3 regions of the Pseudoduganella sp. SL102 genome follow, and region 2 is predicted to be linked to each of the others. Evidence: predicted binding sites of a transcription regulator. Region 2 holds the regulator's gene; each other region holds the start of a gene.
The links. Region 2 encodes HrcA, which represses chaperone genes, less so after heat shock. Its sites were predicted from a motif close to TTAGCACTCNNNNNNNNNGAGTGCTAA; they were not measured.
Positions count from the first base shown of each region.

Region 1: a site for HrcA is predicted at 1,034-1,060, ahead of rpoH (RNA polymerase sigma factor RpoH). Genes of this name have one in related genera too.
Region 3: a site for HrcA is predicted at 2,239-2,265, ahead of groES (co-chaperone GroES). Genes of this name have one in related genera too.

Region 1 is NZ_CP115554.1:1,536,793-1,543,887, reverse strand. Features, by position in the region: gene ftsX (permease-like cell division protein FtsX) at 1-744, shown strand, start outside; gene rpoH (RNA polymerase sigma factor RpoH) at 1,228-2,127, shown strand; gene OU994_RS06625 (hypothetical protein) at 2,486-2,968, shown strand; gene ggt (gamma-glutamyltransferase) at 2,965-4,710, shown strand; gene OU994_RS06615 (antibiotic biosynthesis monooxygenase) at 4,746-5,090, opposite strand; gene OU994_RS06610 (cytochrome P450) at 5,087-6,151, opposite strand; gene OU994_RS06605 (helix-turn-helix domain-containing protein) at 6,226-6,972, shown strand; gene lepB (signal peptidase I) at 7,032-7,095, shown strand, end outside.
Region 2 is NZ_CP115554.1:7,263,856-7,270,950, forward strand. Features, by position in the region: gene OU994_RS30860 (barstar family protein) at 1-143, opposite strand, end outside; gene OU994_RS30865 (biopolymer transporter ExbD) at 143-565, opposite strand; partial or broken gene OU994_RS30870 (MotA/TolQ/ExbB proton channel family protein) at 579-1,248, opposite strand; gene dapB (4-hydroxy-tetrahydrodipicolinate reductase) at 1,264-2,073, opposite strand; gene OU994_RS30880 (outer membrane protein assembly factor BamE) at 2,119-2,745, opposite strand; gene fur (ferric iron uptake transcriptional regulator) at 2,878-3,306, shown strand; gene OU994_RS30890 (IS3 family transposase) at 3,403-4,269, opposite strand; gene OU994_RS30895 (transposase) at 4,266-4,613, opposite strand; gene hrcA (heat-inducible transcriptional repressor HrcA) at 4,942-5,958, opposite strand; gene OU994_RS30905 (HAD family hydrolase) at 6,013-6,723, opposite strand; gene OU994_RS30910 (hypothetical protein) at 6,825-7,095, shown strand, end outside.
Region 3 is NZ_CP115554.1:6,424,373-6,431,467, forward strand. Features, by position in the region: gene lgt (prolipoprotein diacylglyceryl transferase) at 1-53, shown strand, start outside; gene OU994_RS27245 (EVE domain-containing protein) at 114-578, opposite strand; RNA gene ssrS (6S RNA) at 708-888, opposite strand; gene OU994_RS27255 (cell division protein ZapA) at 935-1,246, opposite strand; gene OU994_RS27260 (hypothetical protein) at 1,243-1,473, opposite strand; gene OU994_RS27265 (hypothetical protein) at 1,822-1,956, opposite strand; gene groES (co-chaperone GroES) at 2,304-2,594, shown strand; gene groL (chaperonin GroEL) at 2,633-4,279, shown strand; gene OU994_RS27280 (hypothetical protein) at 4,745-4,918, opposite strand; gene OU994_RS27285 (thiamine pyrophosphate-requiring protein) at 5,193-6,983, shown strand; gene OU994_RS27290 (hypothetical protein) at 7,059-7,095, shown strand, end outside.

The DNA.
Region 1 (7,095 bases), 1.7 Mb from region 2:
GCCGTCGACCCCGAACTGTCGGTATTCCTGAAGCAGGACCTGCCGCGCGAGCATACGCAAGGCATGGCCGGTTCGCTGCGCGCGGTGGCGAAGGATGCCCGGATCGTGTTCGTGCCGCGCGAAAAGGCGCTGGAGGAACTGCAGGAGAAAAACGGCGTGGCCGGCGTGATCGACACGCTGGGCGAGAATCCGCTGCCCGACAGTTATATCGTGCGGCTCAATGCCTTCCAGAGCGCTGCGGAAAGCGCGCACGTGGACGATATCGCGGACAGCATCCGCGCCATTCCCGGCGTCGAGTCGGTGCAGGTCGATTCCGAATGGGTCAAGCGGCTGGCCGCCCTGCTGGGCGTGCTGCGCGTGGGCCTGCTGCTGCTCGCGGCCACGCTCGGCACCGTGGTTGTCGCGGTGGTATTCAATACGATCCGCCTCCAGGTGCTGACGCAGCGCGAGGAAATCCTCGTGTCGCGGCTGATCGGCGCGACCGATACCTATATCCAGCGCCCGTTCTATTACACAGGCGCGCTGCTGGGCCTGTTCGCTGGCGCCGTCGCGCTGGGTGCGGTGGCGTTGTCGCTGCATCCGCTGAACGCGGCGATCGCCGAGTTTGCCCGGCTGTACGCATCCGAATTCCAGCTGGCCCCGCTCGAACCGCTGGCGATGGCGCTGCTCTTGGCACTGTCGGCTGGCCTGGGGCTGGTCGGCGCGGCGCTGTCCGTGCGCCGGCAACTGGCCCGGCTTGCCTGACGCAATTTTCCCGGCGGCCTGCTCTTGCAATCGGGCGGGCCGCCCTTATCTCTTTGTCCACCCCCTCCTGCCGACGTACAAACTCGTTGGCTGCACTCCTACATCCGCCCCCGGATGATCGTGCGTTCACGCACAGAGTCCGTCGCGCCGCGTCGATAATCTTGTCTTACAACTTTTGATCCAGCTCAAATTCTGCGCAGTAACATTGGCGCGCCGAGCCGCGCCCCAGCCCTACCGATTAGTATTGAGCCATAGCAAAGAGGCTATCGAAGCCATAGAATTAGTGACATTGGCACTCCTCGGTGGAGAGTGCTAATATATGTTCAAACGCAACGTTGAACACGATAAAGTGCCGGCAAGTCTTGACAGCAAGTGCTTGCCGGTGGTTAAGACCGAATTAAGCTCAACGTTGCATGCTGTACGCAAATGTCGCGCTGCAATCCCGCAGCAGGACCATGCAAGACCTTCAAGCGAGGAATGAAAATGACTACCATGTCCGCACCTTCCGCCCTGGTTCCAGCCGGCAGCAGTGCACTGGGACTCGGGTTCAGTGGCAACCTGGGGAACCTGGACGCCTACATTTCCGCTGTGAACCGCCTGCCGATGCTGACGCACGAGGAAGAAGTCTCGCTGGGCCGCCGCCTGAAGGAAAACAATGACCTGAAGGCAGCGGAAAAGCTGGTGCTGTCGCACCTGCGCCTGGTGGTATCGATCGCCCGCGGCTACCTCGGCTATGGCTTGCCGCACGCCGACCTGATCCAGGAAGGCAATATCGGCCTGATGAAGGCCGTGAAGCGCTTCGACCCGGACCAGAACGTGCGCCTCGTGTCGTACGCCATGCACTGGATCAAGGCCGAGATGCACGAGTACATCCTGAAGAACTGGCGCCTGGTGAAAGTGGCCACGACGAAGGCGCAGCGCAAGCTGTTCTTCAACCTGCGCAGCCACAAGACCGGCCTGGATGCGATGACGCCGGACCAGATCGACGCGCTGGCGAAAACGCTGGACGTCAAGCGCGAGGAAGTGATCGAGATGGAAACGCGCCTGTCCGGCCGCGATATCGCGCTGGAAGCACCGACCGACGATGAAGACGACAAGTTCTCGCCGATCGCCTACCTGTCGTCCGACCTGTCGGAGCCGACCAAGGTGCTCGAAGCGGAACAGGTGACGCGCCTGCAGTCGGAAGGCCTGGAAACGGCCCTGGGCAAACTCGATCCGCGCTCGCGCCGCATCGTCGAAGCGCGCTGGCTGGCCAACGACGACGGCTCCGGCGCCACGCTGCACACGCTGGCCGACGAATTCGGCGTCTCCGCCGAGCGCATCCGCCAGATCGAATCGGCCGCGCTGAAGAAGATGAAAGGCGCGCTGGCCGCCTACGTGTAAGGCGCCCCGCTCCCTCCAGAACCCGGCTTCGTGCCGGGTTTTTTATTGCCTGAAAATCGGTGACGAAAACCGGTGACAGGCTCCGATTCTTCGAAAACCGGTGACAGGCTCCGATTCTTTGGCAAGTTCCCGAAAACCGCTGGTGTAGCAGAGGGCTCGAGGAGCACTGCTCCTGGCCTGCGTAACCGAGAGTGCCTGCTGGCCCTCTCTCCTTCCAGGCCGGCAAATCGGAGCCTGTCACCGGTTTTTTTGCAACTTTTGTTCTCGAATCGATGTTTTCCTGGCAGCTATAGCTCAGCAGTGCGACCATTTTCATAGCAATTTGATAACCTGAAGGTCCTTGCCGGATGGAGGACCTATGCAAGCCAGGCTCATCGGAATTATCGGCTGCGCGCTGACGGCGGGCGTGGTGGCCGCGTGCTCGATCGACAGCACGCAGGCGGAAGCGGTGGCCGACAAGCCCCGCAAGACCAGCGCCAGCTACGCGCTGCGCCAGGGGGAAAGCGTGATGCTGGCGCCGGGCACGCACCTGAAGCTGGAACGTATCAACGACAGCCGCTGCGGGCAGGGCGCGGTGTGCGTCTGGGCCGGCTACATCAGCTACACATTCATGCTGACGAGCCCGCGTGGAACGCGCAACTTCGTGCTGGCCGAGAACATGCCGAACGCGAAACCCGCCCTCACGCAGGATGGGCTGACGTTCGCGCTGGAAAAACTGGAACCGCCCGAACCGCCCGCCGTGGATGCGCCGCCGCCGGATTATCGGGTAAGCTTGCGCGTAACGATCGCCCGCATAGCCCAGACAGCCCGCCCACCCACCAGGCAAGCCACCAGCTCATGACCAGACACCTCGTCGCCGCCATCGTCCTGACCGCCGTCGGCACGGTCGCCATTGCAAAAACGCCGGTCGCGACCGGTACCGGCGGCGCGGTCGCCACGATCAGCGAGCAGGCGTCGCAATCGGCGCTGGCGATCCTGGACAAGGGTGGCAACGCGATCGATGCGGCCATCGCCGCGGCGGCCACGCTGGGCGTGACGGACCCGTTCAGCTGCGGCATCGGGGGCGGCGGCTTCATGGTGGTGTACCTGGCCAGGGAACAGCGCGTGGTCACGATCGACCACCGCGAAACGGCACCCGCCGCATTCAGCCCGGCCACCTTCCTCGACAACGGCAAGGAAATGGATTTCGACACCGTCGTCGCCAGCGGCCAGTCGGTCGGCGTGCCCGGCACGGTGCGCGGCTGGGATGAAGCGCTGCGCCGCTATGGCACGATGTCGTTCAAGCAGGTGCTGGCCCCGGCCATCGACGTGGCGGCCAAGGGCTTCACGGTGAACGCCAACTTTTCCCGGCTGGTCGATGAAAACGCCGACAAGTTCCGGCGTTTCCCGGCCACCGCCGCGCTGTACCTGAAGGATGGCATGGCGCCGCCGCCCGGCACCCTGCTGAAGAATCCCGGCCTGGCAAGCACCTACCGCGCACTGGCGCAAGGCGGCGTGAAGGCGTTCTACGAAGGGCCGGTGGCGCGCGCGATCGTCGACGCCGTGAACCGCCCCGCCACGGCGCCTGGCGTCAGCGTCCGCGGTGGCAAGCTCACGCTGGCCGACCTGGCCAACTACGAAGCGCGCATCCGCCAGCCGGTGCGCAGCACCTACCGCGGCTATGAGCTGTATGGCATGCCGCTGCCCAGCAGCGGCGGCGTGACCGTGCTGGCGGCGCTGAACCTTCTCGAAGGCTGGGACCTGAAGGCGCTGCCGCGCGCGCAGGCCGAGCACCTGTACCTGGAAGCGAGCCGCCTCGCGTTCGCCGACCGCAATGCCTACCTGGCCGATCCCGAATATGTCGATGCCCCCGTGGCCGGCCTGCTCAGCAAGGAGTACGCGGCGCAGCGCAGGAAGCTCATCGACGCCGGCCGCGCGGCTACCGGCCCGGTCGCCGCCGGCGATCCCTATCCGTTCCAGCAGGATGCCAGCGTGCCGCAGCGCCCCGCGCCCACGGCACGGCTGCGGCAGGAAAGCGCCCACACCACCCACCTGACCGTGTCGGACAAGGCCGGCAACGTGGTCTCCTACACGTTCACCATCGAATCGTGGGGCGGCAGCGGCATCGTGGTACCCGGCCATGGCTTCCTGCTCAATAACGAAATGACCGACTTCGAATTTTCCGGCCCGGGGCCGAACGTGCCCGAAGCCGGCAAGCGCCCGCGCAGCAGCATGGCGCCGACCATCGCGCTGAAGGACGGCAAGCCGGCGTTCACGATCGGCAGCCCGGGCGGCGCCACGATCATCACCACGGTCCTGCAGACCATCGTCAACCACGTCGACTTCGGCATGCGCATGGACCAGGCCATCGATGCGCCCCGCCTGTCGCAGCGCAACGGCCCCGCCACGGACATCGAGCCCGGCTTCGACGAGGCCGCCCAGGCCGACGCGCTGGTGCGCCTTGGCCAGCGCTGGGCCAGCGAGCCCGAAGAGATCGGCGCGGCGAACGCGCTCGTGTTCAACCCCGACGGCACCGTGACCGCCGTCAGCGAAGGGCACCGCCACGGCGTGGGCAGCGCGCTGGTGCAAAAGAAAGGGCATTGATCGACCCGCTGTTCGCCACTGCTGGCGCCAAGGCCTCAGCCATTGCGGGCGCGGCAATCGGCCGGCGCCTGCGCGCGGTCGTGCAGCCCATAGTCGCGCATCACGCCAGCGATGCGCAGGCGGTAACCGGCGAACAGTCCACCCCGTCCGGCCTGCTGCGCGGCACGGTGTTCCTCCAGGTTGCGCCACTGTGCCAGCGCCGCCTCGTCGCGGAAGAACGACAGCGACAGCAGCTTGCCGGGATCGGCCAGGCTCTGGAAGCGCTCGATGGAGATGAAGCCGTCGATCTCTTCCAGCAGCGGCCGCAGTGCCGCCGCACGGTCCAGGTACGCCTGTTTCCCGTCGGGATGCGGAACGACTTCGAAGATCACGGCGATCATGCTCCGCCCTCCCCGACGAAGACGGGCATGCGGGCATTCACCGAAGGCCGGTAGCGCCATGCCGCGCGGGGCAACGGCCCGGCCGCGCGCAAGGCCCGCAATGCCTGCGTGACGATGCTGCGCGCCAGCGCCTGGCCGGGGCAGGCGTGGCGGCCGTCGCCAAACCCCGCCGTTCCCGCCAGCACCAGCAGCAGCGCCTGGCCGGCCGGCACGCGCACGCCGGCGACATCGAGACCGGCGGCGGTGAACCGGCGCGTGTTATGGATGGCGGGATCGCGTTCCATCACGGCCGGCACCAGCGCGGCGGGGCCGCTGGCATCGCCGCGCAAGCGGGCCACGATGCTATTGCCCAGCAAGCCGGTGGTGGCGTCATGCGTCTGCGTCATCAGGCCTGCCAGATTGGCCAGCAGCGCATGCTTGTCCGGCCATGGCTCCCGCGTGACGCCGGCCAGCAAGGCCGTGCCGGGCGCCCGCCGGACCAGCTGGCGCAACGCTTCCAGCAGCGCTTGCGCCGCTTCGTGCCCCGCCGCGATCTCGCCGGGACACGCCAGCGGCGTCAGGCAGGCCACATACCGCGCGACCAGCGCCGCGACACGCGGCAGCTCCCCGTCCGCAAAGCCCAGCAGGCTGGCCACTGCCCGCACCGGCACGCCCTGGACGAAGGCATTCAGCGTCGCGGCATCGCATACCTCCGCCGCCATCGCCGTCGCCACGCTCGCCGCGTGATCCGCCGCCAGGGACTGCGGCAGCGCCGCCAGCGCGTGCAGCAGCACCGCCTTCGGCGTGGCATGGCGCGGGCCGTCGTTCATCCGTACCAGGGCGCCGAACAGGTCGCCCGCCGGTCCCGCCAGGGCCACCGGCACCGGTTCCTGCACGGGCCGCACGCGGCAGGCGGGATCCGCCAGCAATTGGCGCACCGTGGCGGGATGCGCGGCGACCCATAGCCGCAGGCGTTCGTCGTAGCGGGGCGCGGGGTCCGCCGCGAGCAGGGCGTAATACGAATAAGGGTCCGGGTGCGTGACGGCTGCCACCGCATCGGCGGGTGGGTGATCGGGTTCCATGCTGTTCCTTTGCGTGATCGAATGGATGCAGTATCCTGAAAAGCCCACCTCGATACTTCGCTGGAGACCGAATCATGGATGCAGCACGCGCCAGGAACATCACGACTGCGGCAACGGCGAATGCCGACGACCGCCTGGCGCGCATCGCCGCCGCCATCGCCGAACCGGCCCGCGCACGCATGCTGTGCAGCCTGCTGGACGGCCATGCGCGCACCAGCACCGAGCTCTCCGTGGTGGCCGGGATCGGTGCGTCGACCGCCAGCGCGCACCTGGCGAGGCTGCAGGAAGATGGCCTGCTGCGCCAGCTCGCGCAAGGCCGGCACCGCTACTACAGCCTGGCCGGGGGCGAGGTGGCGGCCGCGCTGGAAGCGCTGCTCGTCGTGGCCGGCGTGCAGCGCGCCCCCTTCGTGCCGAACACGCCGGACCGGCTGCGCGAGGCGCGCACCTGCTACGACCACATGGCGGGCGCGCTGGCCGTCATGCTCAACGATCATTTCCTGGCGGCGGGCTGGCTTGCCGAGGACGATGGCGCGTATGTGCTGTCGGCGGAAGGCGAGACGCGCTTCGGCGAGCTGGGGCTGGACATGGCCACGATGCGCGCCCAGCGCCGCCGCTTCGCCTGCCCTTGCCTGGACTGGAGCGAACGCCGGCCGCACCTGGGCGGCGCGCTCGGTGCCGCGCTGCTGCGGCTCGCCCTGCAGAAAGGCTGGGTCGAGCAGGATCTCGACAGCCGGGCACTGGGCGTCGCCCCGCAGGGCCGGCGGCGCATGCTGGCGGCCCTGGGCATGCCCGCGCAAGCGCCCGGGGCTGCCCGTGTATAAGCATTGATTAAGATGGCCGCCCGATGATGAGGATCCACCACCATCCAAGGGAGATTCACATGAAGGAAGCCATCCGCGCCAACAAGGGGTTCATTGCCTTCCTGCTGCTGTTCGGGATATTCC
Region 2 (7,095 bases):
TCATCGCGCAGGTAGGACAGGGCGTCGATCCACGAATCCATCGTGGGCGCCACATGGTCGTTGAAACCGAATGCCGCGCGGCTGGCGGCGTGAAAACTTGCTTCGTCGCGGATCGCCGCGCCGTCCAGGGTGATGCTGGCCATTATTCATTTTCCTTCGGGTCGGTGACGAAGACCAGCTTCGTCAAGCCTTCCTGCTGTGCCGCCGCCATCAGTTGCGCCACCGCTTCGTAGCGGGTGGCGCGGTCGGCGCGCAGTTGCAGTTCGGGTTGCGGGTCGCGCCGCGCAGCGCCGGCCAGGCGCGGCTGCAGCTCGGCCGGCTGCACGGCTTCCTCGTTCCAGTACACGGTGCCGGCGGCATCGATGGAAATCCGCACGGCGTCGGCCGGCTGCGGCGCGCCGGATGCCTGGGCCTTCGGCAGGTCGAGCTTCACCGCGTGCGTAAACATCGGTGCGGCGAGGATGAAGATCACCAGCAGCACCAGCATCACGTCCACCATCGGCGTGACGTTGATGTCGGCCATCGATTCCTTTTGCCGGTGATGGTTGAAGCCGCCGAATGCCATTGCCAAGCTCCGTTCAGTGCTTCGCCGCGTCCTGGGTCAGGTACGCGTGCAGGTCGTAGGCGAACGCGTCGAGCTCGGAGAGCGTCAGGCGGTTGACCCGGTTGAAGCCGTTATAGGCCAGCACGGCGGGGATCGCCACCATCAGGCCCACGCCGGTCATGATCAGCGCTTCGCCGACGGGGCCGGCCACCTTGTCGATTTCCACGGCACCGGACGAGGACACGGCCGCCAGCGCATGATAGATGCCCCATACGGTGCCCAGCAGGCCGACGAACGGCGCGGTGGAAGCGATCGACGCCAGCAATGTCAGGCCCGATTCGAGCCGCACCGTGGAGCGGTGGATCGCATCGCGCAACAGCCGCGTGACCTGCTCGGAACCGGCCCACCGCGGTGCCGAGGGAATTGCCCTTGCCCTCGGGCGCCGGGACCGTGCACTGCTCGGCCAGCGCCAGGTAGATGCCTTCCGCGTCACCCGCCGAGACCACCGCCACGCCGTCGGCCAGCGTGGGCGCATCCCAGAACCGCTGCACCACGCGGGCGCTGCGGCGCACCCGCCAGGACATCAGCCCTTTCGACAGGATGAAGAACCAGCTCGCCAGCGACATCGCCAGCAGCAGCCAGGCGATGGCGTGGCTGATCGCGTCGCCGCGTTCCCAGTATCCTGCGAAGGTGAAGTGTTCCATCGCGCCGGCGCGGGATCAGGTATTCAGGCCCAGCACGTCGTACATGTCGAACAGGCCGGTGGCCTTGTCGGCCAGGAAGCGCGAGGCGCGCAACGAGCCTTGCGCATAGCCGGCGCGGCTGCTGGACTTGTGGCTGATCTCGATGCGCTCGCCGGTGCCGGCGAACAGCACGGTGTGGTCGCCGATGATGTCGCCGCCGCGGATGGTGGCGAAGCCGATCGTCGACGGATCGCGCTCGCCGGTCACGCCTTCGCGGCCGTACACGGCGCATTCCTTCAGGTCGCGGCCCAGCGCGTCGGCGATCACTTCGCCCATCTTCAGTGCGGTGCCGGACGGCGCGTCGACCTTGTGGCGGTGGTGCGCTTCGATGATCTCGATGTCGTAGCCGGTGGACAGGCTTTTCGCGGCCAGTTCCAGCAGCTTGAGCGTGACATTGACGCCCACGCTCATGTTCGGCGCGAACACGATCGCCGTTTTTTCGGCGGCAGCCTTCAGCGCGGCCTTGCCGGCATCGTCGAAGCCCGTGGTGCCGATCACCAGCTTGACGCCGTGCGCGGCGCAGTATTCGGCGTGCGCCAGCGTGCCTTCGGGGCGGGTGAAGTCGATCAGCACGTCCGCGCCGCGCAAGCCTTCGGCCAGGTCGGCGGTGACGATCGCGCCGGATGCCTTGCCCAGGAACGCCGCGGCATCCTGGCCCAGGCCGTCGCTGCCGGCGATGCCGAGCGCGCCGGACAGGCGCAGGTCATCGGCATTCAGCACGGCTTCCACCAGCATGCGGCCCATGCGGCCGCCGGCGCCGGCAATGGCGATGTTCAGTGTGGTCATAGGGTTATCCTGTGTTGTTCTTGTTGGCGTGCTTTTTCGCTGGCTTTACTGGCCGGCCGGCGGCGTGCTGATCTCGACCGGGTTGCGGTTGCCCGAATCCTGGCCGCTCGGCAGCGGCGCGCGCTGCGCGGCCGGCTGGTTCTCGCTGTTGCGCTTTTCGTCTTTCTGGAATTGCTTGATCGGGCCGGCGATCCGGGCGATGTATTCGCGTTCGGTCGGCAGCTCGCCGCCTTCGAACTTTTCCAGCTTGCCTTCCTTGTCGAAATGCAGGACCACGCTGCTCGTGGTCAGCTCGCCGTCGCCGCGCGCGAAGCGGAACGGATAATCCCAGCGGTTCTCGTGGAAGATGTCGTTCAGCAATGGGGAACCCATGATGAAGCGCACCTGGTCGCGCGTCATGCCCGGTTTCAGTTGCGCCAGCATTTCCTTCGAGACGAAGTTGCCTTGCTGGATATCGGGACGGTACGGCGAGAAGAACCACATGAAGCGCTGGATCTGCGATGCCTTGGTGGTCACGGCGCCGTTGGCCGGATCGACGACGGGGTTGGCCTGCTGTGCCACCTGCGCGCCTTCTTTCGGCCCCAGCACGGTCTTGCCGGCACAGCCGCCCAGTGCGAGCGCCACGCAGGCAGCCGCTGCCAGCAGGGGTACGCGGGATTTCAGCTGATTCATCTCTGGCAAGACAGCAGGCGGGACGGACGACGGTGACGCTTGGGTGACGCGCATAAGTGACCTCAAATCGATTGAGCGGAAGTGCCGAAACGCTATATCATAAAGCACTCCAGCCTAAACCGACTACCGAACATGAGTAACAGCCCCACCGACCTTAAGGCCAGCGGCCTGAAGGCCACCCTGCCGCGCCTGAAGATTCTCGACATCTTCCAGAACAGTTCCGTGCGTCACCTGACGGCCGAAGATGTCTACAAGATCTTGCTGGCCGACAATATGGACGTCGGTCTCGCCACCGTTTATCGCGTGTTGACGCAGTTCGAACAGGCCGGCCTGTTGAACCGCAATCACTTTGAAAGCGGCAAGGCGATCTTCGAACTGAACCAGGGTTCCCACCACGACCACCTCGTGTGCCTCGATTGCGGCCGCGTCGAGGAATTCGTCGACGAGGAAATCGAAGCCCGCCAGCAGCGCATCGCCGCCGAACGCGGCTTCAGGATCGCCGAGCATGCGCTGGCGATCTATGGCAGCTGCACGAAGGAGAATTGCCCGCACCGGCATTAATGCCTGACAGCAAAACGGCCCGCGAGGGCCGTTTTTTTCATGCGGCGCGACTATGCACCGGGGACAGACTGAGATGTCCCGGGTTACGTAGACGCTTCAATTAAGCATCTGATGCTGTTTTTCGATTTCGATCGGGCTGCGGTACCCCAGCGTTTGATGGGGCCGCCGCAGATTGTAGTACAGCTCGATGTAGTCGGATATTTGAGTGATCGCTTCGGCCCGTGTCGTAAAGATGATGTGGCGGGTTTTTTCGTTCTTCACTGTGGAGAAAAAGCTCTCCGCCACAGCGTTGTCATGACAGTTTCCACGTCGGCTCATACTTGGGATTAAGTCGTTCGTCTCGAGCACGTTCCGATACTCCTTTGAGCCATAAACTGAGCCTTGATCGGTATGGCATATTAGTCCTGGTGCCGGCCGGCGCTGCACGATCGCCATCTGGAGCGCGGCAATCGGCAGCATTGCATCTTGACGAGGGCTCATGGCCCAGCCAACGATCCGGCGAGCAAACAGGTCAAGAACAATGGCCAGATGTAGCCAGCCTTCGCGGGTGTGGATGGTAGTGATGTCACTGACCCATGCCTTGTTCGGTAAGGGCACGGTGAAAACTCGGTCGAGCAAGTTAGGGGCCGGTGGCTCTGTGTGCTGATGGGCACGCATGACGCGAAACTTTGCCTTGCGCAGTGCCTCAATGCCCTCAAGTTTGCGTAATCGCGCAACGCGATGCTTGCCACACTCTACGCCATCGCTGTTCAGTTGGTGCCACGTCTTCACCGCTCCCAAAGCCTGGTGACTCGAGTCGTGCAGGCACCGAATTTTCTCACGTAGTGAGAGATCCTCCTGGCTACGTCGGCTAGGTGGCCGGCGGCGCCAGGCATAAAAGCCGCTGCGACTAATCTCCAGCACGCGGCACAGCGCTTTCACAGGGAAGTGATTGCGGAGTTCTTCAATGGCGGCGTACTTCACTGCTTCTGTCGCTTCAAGTACGCGTCGAACTTTTTTAGGATGGCCAGCTCCTCCTGGGCGCGAGCCAACTGATGCTTTAATTGCACGATCTCACTTTCTTCACTCGCCGGCTTACGCCCTCGCGAACTGAAGCTGGCCTCCGGCCCCTTTTGCTCTAGGGCCTTGGCCCATTTATAGAGCTGATTGCGCCTGACGCCCAGCTCCAGTGCCAGCGCTTCCGCCGTCTGTTTGCCATCGTTAAGACGAGCAACAGCGGCAAGCTTGAATTGTTTGGTGTAAACAGAACGACGCTGCCGTTCGGCGGCAGCATCTTCAGATGGGGATTTTTCTGGCTTGGTTGTCATGGATTCCTCTGAGACGTATTGTCTCTTGTTTAGGATGTCCACGAAACCCGGTACACCTCAGACCCTATGCCGTTAAGTTAAGCGTCACGCAACACATGGAAAGCACATGCATTCACCCCAACAGCGAAGGGCTGGTCAGGGAGGAGTACCGGCATGCATGCCGGTACCGCTACGCAGGCGAGGAGCAGCGCTCCTCGAAACCCCTGCTCTGCCCCGCCGGGGTGTAGCAGGGGTTTCGCGAAGCCTGCTTCGCGCCTGCGCAACGGTCCTGGCATGCATGCCAGGACTCCCTTCTGACCCCGGAATTTGCACTTGGGGTGAGCTTCGATTAGTTCTGGCTGAGCGCGTTCGACAGCAGCCGCGACGTGATGTCCACGATCGGGATCACCCGTTCGTACGCCATCCTGGTCGGCCCGATCACGCCGAGCGTGCCGACGATGCGGCCATTGGCTTCGTACGGCGCGGTGACCACGCTCATGTCGTCCAGCGGCACCAGGGTCGATTCGCCCCCGATGAAGATCTGCACGCCGGAAGCCTTCGAGGACACGTCCAGCAACTGCATCAGGCCGGTCTTTTGCTCGAACATGTCGAACATCTGGCGCAGCGACGTCATGTTCGACGACAGGTCGCTGACCGACAGCAGGTTGCGTTCGCCGGAAATCACCATGTCCTCGCCGGCTTCGGCCATCGCTTCGCTGCCCGCCTCCACCGCGGCCTGCATCAGGCGGCCCATGTCGTCGCGCAGCTGGCGCAGCTCGCCCTGCATGCGCGTGCGCACCTCGTCGAACGCCAGGCCGCTGTAATGCTGGTTGATGAAGTTGGCGGACTGCTGCAACTGGGACGGCGTGTAGTCGACGTCCGTCAGCAGCAGGCGGTTCTGCACATCGCCGCCGGGCGCCACGATTACCAGCAGGATGCGTTTCTCGCCCAGGCGCAGGAATTCGATCTGCCGGAACGCCGATTCGCGGCGCGGGCTCATCACCACGCCGGCGAACTGGGACAGCGACGACAGCATTTGCGCCGCGGTGGCGATCAGTTTTTGCGGCGGCTGCGCCTGCGGGCGCAACCTGGATTCGACATCGCGCTCGTCGATCGGCTGCACGGTCAGCAGCGTGTCGACGAAGATGCGGTAGCCGCGCGGCGTGGGCACGCGCCCGGCGGATGTGTGCGGACTGGCGACATAACCGAGTTCTTCCAGGTCGGCCATGATGTTGCGGATCGTGGCCGGCGACAGGTCAAGGCCGGAAATCTTCGACAGCGCACGCGAGCCGACAGGCTGGCCGTCGGCGATATAGCGCTCTACGAGGGCTTTGAGCAGGGTTTGGGCACGGGTATCGAGTTGCATGATCGGTTCACAGGCTAGGCTTTCATTATGCACCGCGGGGCGCGCGCCGGGAATTCAATCGGCTAACTGTTGTTCCAGCCACGCAATCAGCTCGCCCACGTCGCGGCAGATCGCGTCGGGCACGATGCCCGCTTCCAGGTGGGCCGTGCTGCCCGTGCGGTTCATCCACACCGCCCGCAGGCCCGCCTTTTGCGCGCCTTCCACGTCGAGGCGCAGGTCGTCGCCCACGTAGACGGTTTCGCCGGGCGCCACGCCGAGCGCTTCGCACGCCGCCAGGAAGATGCCGGGGTCGGGTTTCGCCTTGCCGAAACGGCTGGCCGCCAGCGATACCTTGAAATGGTGGGCGAGACCGATGACTTCAAGGTCCGCATTGCCGTTCGAGACCGAACCGAGGGTGACTTTCTCGGCCAGGCGATGCAGGCCGGGCAGCACGTCGTGGTACAGCTCCACGGTGTTGCGGGCCGCCGTGAAATGCTTGATCGCCCCGTCGAGCCGGGCCAGGTCTTCGTCCACGTGCCGGAACGCCGCTTCGAGCGCGGCGCGGCGCAGGCCGATCAGGTCCAGGTGGTGTTCCGGCTTTTCCGCCAGCAGCGCCATGCGCTGTTCCCGCAATTGTTCGATCGTGAAGGCCTGCGCCACCTTCGGCGCGTGTTCGGCAAGCCAGGCATGCAGGCCCCGTTCCGCTTCGGCGATCACCGGGCCGATCGGCCACAGCGTATCGTCCAGGTCGAACAGGATGGCTTTGGGTCGTGCGATGTCGTTCATGGCGCCATTGTCGCATGGCCCGGCCCGAAAGGCCCGGCATGCTGTCGCATTGGTATTTACTTGGTGCTAAATTAGCGGACTGACATCGAACCGGGGTCATCATGCGTCTGCTGCCTGTTACATCGCTCCTGCCTGCCTCGCTTGCCGCCGCCCTCCTCGCTGGCTGCGCCACCACCGCGCCGCTGCCGCCGGACGTGCTCTCCAGCTACGTGGTCCTGGGCGAGGAAGGCGCCGCCACGGCCCGCGTGATCACCGTCGCCGCGGCCTGCCCCACGCTGGACGTGGATGGCAGGCCGGTGCCGATGTCGGTCCGCGCCGCCCCGGCCACGATCGCGCAGCGGCCGACCGCATCGGGGCCCGCCGATTCGAAGC
Region 3 (7,095 bases), 840 kb from region 2:
TGGTGTGGTCGTACCGGCGCAATACCTACGGCGCGGCGCCGGCGCACGCGTAGCGCATTGTCGCCGCATGCGCAGGCCGGCACGCCTGCGCCGCCAGTCTTCCGGCTGGCGCTTCAGCCGATCAGCTTCAGTATGAAGCGCCACTCATCCGCTTCCACCGGCATCACGGACAACCTGCTGCCCTTGGCCAGCAGGCGCATGTTCTCCAGTTCGGGATGGCTGCGCAACTCCTTCAGCTCCACGTAGCGCCCCTGCTTCACGGCCCTGACGTCGATGCCGGTCCAGCGCGGGCTTTCCTGCGTGGCCTTGGCGTCGTAGTACGGGCTGGCCGGATCGAACTGCGTGGCATCCGGATACGGCGTGCTGGCGATTTCGGCGATGCCAGCGATACCCGGTACCGCGCAACTGGAGTGATAGAACAGCACGCCGTCGCCGACCTGCATGGCGTCGCGGATGAAGTTGCGGGCCTGGTAATTGCGCACACCGTACCAGGACGTGGTCTGGTTCTTCGATGCGAGCACGTCGTCGAAACTGACGTCGTCGGGTTCGGACTTCATCAGCCAGTACTGTTTCGGCATCTGCCTTGCTCCTGACGTGAAAACGGCGGGCGTGAATGATCGAACGTAAAAAAGCGGGACGTAAAAAAGCGGGACGTAAAAAAGCGGCTGCGCACCTTCCGGTGCCACAACCGCTTTCAGTACTTCATATAGGGCCCCGCCTGTGCCGTCATGCCGGCATCCTGAACCTAACGGTTCAAGGCGGCCACAGTCAGTTCAACTTCGGGTTCATCGGACTAGCGACGCTCACACCCGCCGAACAATGTTCCGCGACCTATGCGTGTTAATGGTTCAAGGAATATATGGCACTTCTCGAACACCGCAGGGTAGGACGCAGTTTACTCCTCAAACGCCGTCAGGGAAAGTCCTATCGTGCGTCAGAAGAGATTTTCCTGCGGGGTCAGCGCGCCGTCGAGCACCCGGTGCATCGCGGCGATCTTGTGCTGTACTTCCAGCAGCGAGATCTCCGACAGCGGGCCGGCCGGCGCCTTGGCCGTCAGGAATTCGGCGGCCATCGACAGCGCGGCCATCACGGCGATACGGTCGTTGCCCTTCACCTTGCCCGTGTCGCGGATGGTGGTCATTTTCTTGTCCAGCAGGGCCGCCGCTTCGCGCAATGCGCGTTCCTCGCCGTCCTTGCAGACTAGGCGATACGACGAACCCAGGATATTGACGTCCACGTTGCTCATGACTGGAGGTCCTCTTGCTCGGGGGTTGCCGTTTCCAGCGGAGGGATATGTTCCAGCAGTGCCGACACGCGCGCATGCGCTTCGGCCAGGCGCTTCTGGTATCCCAGGTTTTCAGCCACCAATGCGGCATTGGCCTGGCGCAGCTGGGCGTTTTCACGCCGCAACGACAGCGCCAGCTCGGCCAACTGCTCGATCTTGTCGGAAAGTTCTTGGAAGTCTGCAATCATCCCGCCACTATAGGGCGGCGCGATAACGTGGTCAACCGAATCGGGACGGTTCTTTACTTAATTACATCTTAATGGCAGAACGCCGCTACAAGGAAGGCGGGCGGGATAGCGGATGAGGTGGCGGATGAGGTAGCCGGTGAAATGGCGGACGAGGTGGCCCATGACATGACCGATGCAGCAGCAGAAGTAAATAGGCGCAGAAGTAAGTAGTAGCCGAAGTAAGTAGTAGCCGAAGTAAGTAGTAGCCGAAGTAAGTAGTAGCAGAAGCAAGTAGCAGAAGTAAGTAGCAGACGCAGGTAGCCGACATGCATGCCGCCGGATGGCGGCATGCCAGGAATGCCGGGCCAGTCAGGTGACCGTGCCCAGCGCCAGCAACAGCATGGCGCCAGCCAGCACGCCCAACGCCGCGCCGGCGGCCACGTTGATCGCCACACGCACCCATTCCGGCGCATGCAGGTCTCTGGGGAATTTCGTCTGGAACATCGCAGCCTCCGTAGACAATGCAACGTTTAATGCTTGCAATCCCTGCAACGTTAATACAGTGCAACGCTTATGAAGTACAACCTGATGCCGTGCAACCTGATGCAGTACGTCAATGCACGTGTGAAGAATGCTTCCGAATGCGAACGGACAGTGTGCACCTCCGGCGAAGCTTTGTCAAAACACAAACGGGGCTTTCCGGCCTCCCGCTGCGAGCGCTACCGCCGATAGAAATTTTCCCAATATGAATTCTCTTGAAATCACTTAGGACCATCCCTATAATTGTTGGCACTCGTTAGTCGAGAGTGCTAACAACGAATCAACCTCACTGTACACATAAGGAGTTTTGTATGAACCTTCGCCCTTTGCACGATCGCGTCATCGTCAAACGCCTGGACCAGGAAACCAAGACCGCATCCGGTCTGATCATCCCTGATGCCGCCGCCGAGAAGCCGGATCAGGGTGAAGTGCTGGCAGTGGGCAACGGCAAGGTTGCCGACAATGGCACGCTGCGCGCACTGGAAGTGAAAGTCGGCGACCGCGTCCTGTTCGGCAAATACTCCGGCCAGGCCGTCAAGGTCGATGGCGAAGAGCTGCTGGTGATGCGCGAAGAAGACATCCTGGCGATCGTCAACAAGTAATCGGCCGACCCCTTACATAGAATCTGGAGATTTCCAACATGGCAGCTAAAGAAGTGATTTTCGGCGACGCAGCGCGCGCCAAAATGGTTGAAGGCATCAACATCCTGGCCAACGCGGTCAAGGTCACCCTGGGCCCGAAAGGCCGCAACGTCGTGCTGGAGCGCTCGTTCGGCGCCCCGACCGTGACCAAGGACGGTGTCTCGGTCGCGAAAGAAATCGAACTGAAGGACAAGCTGCAGAACATGGGCGCGCAGATGGTGAAGGAAGTCGCATCGAAGACTTCCGACAACGCCGGCGACGGCACCACCACCGCGACCGTGCTGGCACAAGCCATCGTGCGCGAAGGCATGAAGTTCGTTGCCGCCGGCATGAACCCGATGGACCTGAAGCGCGGCATCGACAAGGCCGTCGCCGCCACCGTCGAAGAACTGACCAAGATCGCCAAGCCATGCACCACCTCGAAGGAAATCGCCCAGGTTGGCGCGATCTCTGCGAACTCCGACTACTCGATCGGCGAGCGCATCGCTGAAGCGATGGAAAAAGTGGGCAAGGAAGGCGTCATCACCGTGGAAGACGGCAAGTCGCTGAACGACGAGCTGGACATCGTGGAAGGCATGCAGTTCGACCGCGGCTACCTGTCCCCGTACTTCATCAACAACCAGGAAAAGCAGGTCGCTGTCCTGGAAAACCCGTTCGTCCTGCTGTTCGACAAGAAGATCTCGAACATCCGCGACCTGCTGCCGGTACTGGAGCAAGTGGCGAAAGCCGGCCGTCCGCTGCTGATCATCGCCGAAGACATCGAAGGCGAAGCGCTGGCGACCCTGGTGGTCAACAACATCCGCGGCATCCTGAAGACCTGCGCAGTGAAGGCTCCTGGCTTCGGCGACCGCCGCAAGGCCATGCTGGAAGACATCGCAGTGCTGACCGGCGGCCAGGTGGTGGCTGAAGAAGTCGGCCTGACGCTGGAAAAAGTCACGCTGGCAGAACTGGGCCAGGCCAAGCGCATCGAAGTGGGCAAGGAAAACACGATCGTCATCGACGGCGCTGGCGAAGCTGCCGGCATCGAAGGCCGCGTTCGCCAGATCCGCGCACAGATCGAAGAAGCGACCTCGGACTACGACCGTGAAAAACTGCAGGAACGCGTGGCCAAGCTGGCCGGCGGCGTTGCCGTGATCAAGGTTGGCGCTGCCACCGAAGTCGAAATGAAGGAAAAGAAAGCCCGCGTGGAAGATGCACTGCACGCTACCCGCGCTGCCGTGGAAGAAGGCATCGTTCCTGGCGGCGGCGTGGCCCTGCTGCGTGCCCGCGCTGCGCTGACCGTCAAGGGCGACAACCCTGACCAGGAAGCCGGCATCAAGATCGTGCTGCGCGCGATGGAAGAGCCGCTGCGCATGATCGTGCAGAACGCCGGCGAAGAATCGTCGGTGGTGGTCAACGCTGTCCTGGGCGGCACCGGCAACTACGGCTACAACGCCGCCAACGGCACCTATGGCGACATGGTGGAAATGGGCGTGCTGGATCCGGCCAAGGTAACCCGTTCGGCACTGCAGAACGCCGCATCGATCGCCGGCCTGATGCTGACGACCGACTGCATGGTGGCGGAAGTGGTGGAAGACAAGCCAGCCGGCGGCATGGGTGGCATGGGCGGCATGGGTGGCATGGGCGGCATGGACGGCATGATGTAATCATGCGGTAACTGCCGGCTTCGGCCAGCTGCACCTGAAAAGGCTGCTTCTTCGGAAGCAGCCTTTTTTACGTCAAGGTCGCCTGGAAAATGGGGATGTACCGCTTACGAAAATCCGGGACGGAGCCTAATGCCGCTTAGATAAGTCCACCCCAAGTGCAAATTCCGGGGTCAGACCCGGCGGGTCTGACCCCAGCCCTTCGCTGTTGGGGTGAAAGCATGCGCTTCCAACGTATCGGGTAACGCTTAACTTAGCGGTATCAGGGACAGACCCTGTTTTTCGGGAAACTTCCTCAAAAACAGGGTCCGTCCCGGATTTTGGCGTCGATGCGACCGCATAACGCTCGACGCGACCGGGCTTCGACACACCCCTTCCCGGCTCCGCAAACAACAACGGCCGCCGAAGCAGCCGTCGATGACGTCACGGGAAGCGCGTCATGGAAGTACGCGAATCATGTTCGCAGGCTCAGGGCCGCCGTCGCGCCAGCCCGGCGCCCACGGCGCTGCCGAGGCCGACACCGAGGCCGATGCCCATCGCGAAATTGCCCATTGCAACACCGATCGCGCAGCCGATCGCTGCACCCAGGCTGATACCGAAGCCAACATAGCGCCCGGTGCGGTCGTCCGGTTCCATATCCATCTTGCGTCTCCTGTTCCGTGGTTGTTGTGGGACCAATATACACCCGGTTTTCGTTCTCTCTGCTGTTTTTTTAAGCGGATCGTCCCGCTTGAACAACGTTTTCAAACTGCCGGGTTATGCGGTTTTGCGTTGCATCAAAGCTCACTTTTCACTCCCGAACCATGGCCCCGGCGGGGCCTCGCGAAGGGGCGGATGGTGCACCGCAATGCTTGCGTGCGCCTGCCGCCCGGCCATCGACTTATCATTTTTGCTTGACTAATCGAGCGAGAACGACATGGCAGATACGGTGGGCGACTTCCTTTTGCAACGCCTCGGCGAATGGGGCGTGCGGCGCGTGTTCGGCTATCCCGGCGACGGCATCAACGGCATCATGGGTGCGTTCGGCCGCCAGGAAACGATCGAATTCATCCAGGTACGGCACGAGGAGATGGCCGCCTTCATGGCCACCGCGCACGCCAAGTTCACTGGCGAAGTGGGCGTGTGCCTGGCCACCTCCGGCCCCGGCGCCGTGCACCTGCTCAATGGCCTGTACGACGCCAAGCTCGATCACCAGGGCGTGGTGGCCATCGTCGGCCAGCAAAAACGCATGTCGATGGGCAGCGACTACCAGCAGGAAGTCGACCTGCAGGCGCTGTTCAAGGACGTCGCGCACGAATACGTGCACATGGCCACCGATCCGGCCCAGGTGCGCCACCTGATCGACCGGGCCTTCCGCATCGCCAAGGAAGAACGCGCCGTCACCTGCCTGATCTTCCCGAACGACGTGCAGGAGCTGGCCGCGGTGCCGAAGCCGCCGCGCGAGCACGGCACCGTGGTCTCGGGCATCGGCGCCCTGACCCGCAGCCACGTGCCGCCGCAGGCTGCGCTGCAGCAGGCCGCGCGCATCCTCAACGAAGGAAAGAAAGTCGCGATCCTGGCCGGCGCCGGCGCGCTGCACGCCACCGACGAGCTGATCGAAGTGGCCGACATCCTCGGCGCCGGCATCGCCAAGGCGCTGCTGGGCAAGGCCGCCGTGCCGGACGACCTGCCCTTCGTCACCGGCACCATCGGCCTGCTCGGCACCAAGCCCAGCCACGACATGATGAACGACTGCGACACGCTGCTGATGGTGGGCTCGAACTTCCCGTACAGCGAGCACCTGCCGAAGGAAGGCCAGGCGCGCGGCGTGCAGATCGACATCGACGCGCGCCGCGCCAGCGTGCGCTACCCGATGGAATTCAACCTGATCGGCGATTCCCGCGAAACGCTGCGCGCGCTGATCCCGCTGTTGCAGCGCAAGACCGAGCGCCAGTGGCAGGACGACATCCGCGCCAACGTCGAGCGCTGGTGGCGCGTGCTGGAAGGCCGCGCGATGAACGAAGCCAATCCGATCAACCCGCAGCGGGTGTTCTGGGAACTGTCGCCGCGGCTGCCGGACGACTGCATCATCGTCGGCGATTCCGGCTCGGCCACGAACTGGTACGCGCGCGACGTCAAGATCCGGCGCGGCATGATGACCAGCGTCTCCGGCGGCCTGTCCACGATGGGCTGCGCGGTGCCGTATGCGATCGCCGCCAAGTTCGCCCACCCGGAACGCCACGTGATCGCGCTGGTCGGCGATGGCGCCATGCAGATGAACGGCATCAATGGCCTGATCACGATCGCCAAGTACTGGCAGCGCTGGGGCAACGGCAAGCTGGTCGTCATGGTGCTCAACAACCAGGACCTGAACCTGGTCACGTGGGAAGAGCGCGTGATGGGGGCCAACCCGAAATTCGAAGCGTCGCAGGTCATGCCCGATTTCCCCTACGCGCAATACGCCGAGCTGGTGGGCCTGAAAGGCATCCGCATCGACAGCGCGGATGCCGTGGCCGCCGGCTGGGAAGCGGCGCTGGCATCGGACCGGCCGTGCGTGCTGGAGATGGTGACCGATCCGCACGTGCCGCCGCTGCCGCCGGACGTGCCGGCCAAGCAGGCCGCCGCCTACTTCAAGGCCTTGCTGAAGGGCGACCCGGACGCGCTGGCCACCGTGCGCGCCAGCATCAAGGAAACCTGGGAGGGATGGTTCCCGCCGAAGAAAGATTGATCCCGCGAGCGGCATCGTGGCGTGCATTCGATTGGCGCTGTGCAAAGAACGCCTTTCGATTACCATGTTCGCCACATGGACACGAAAAACCGCACGAGCAAATCCTCCCATC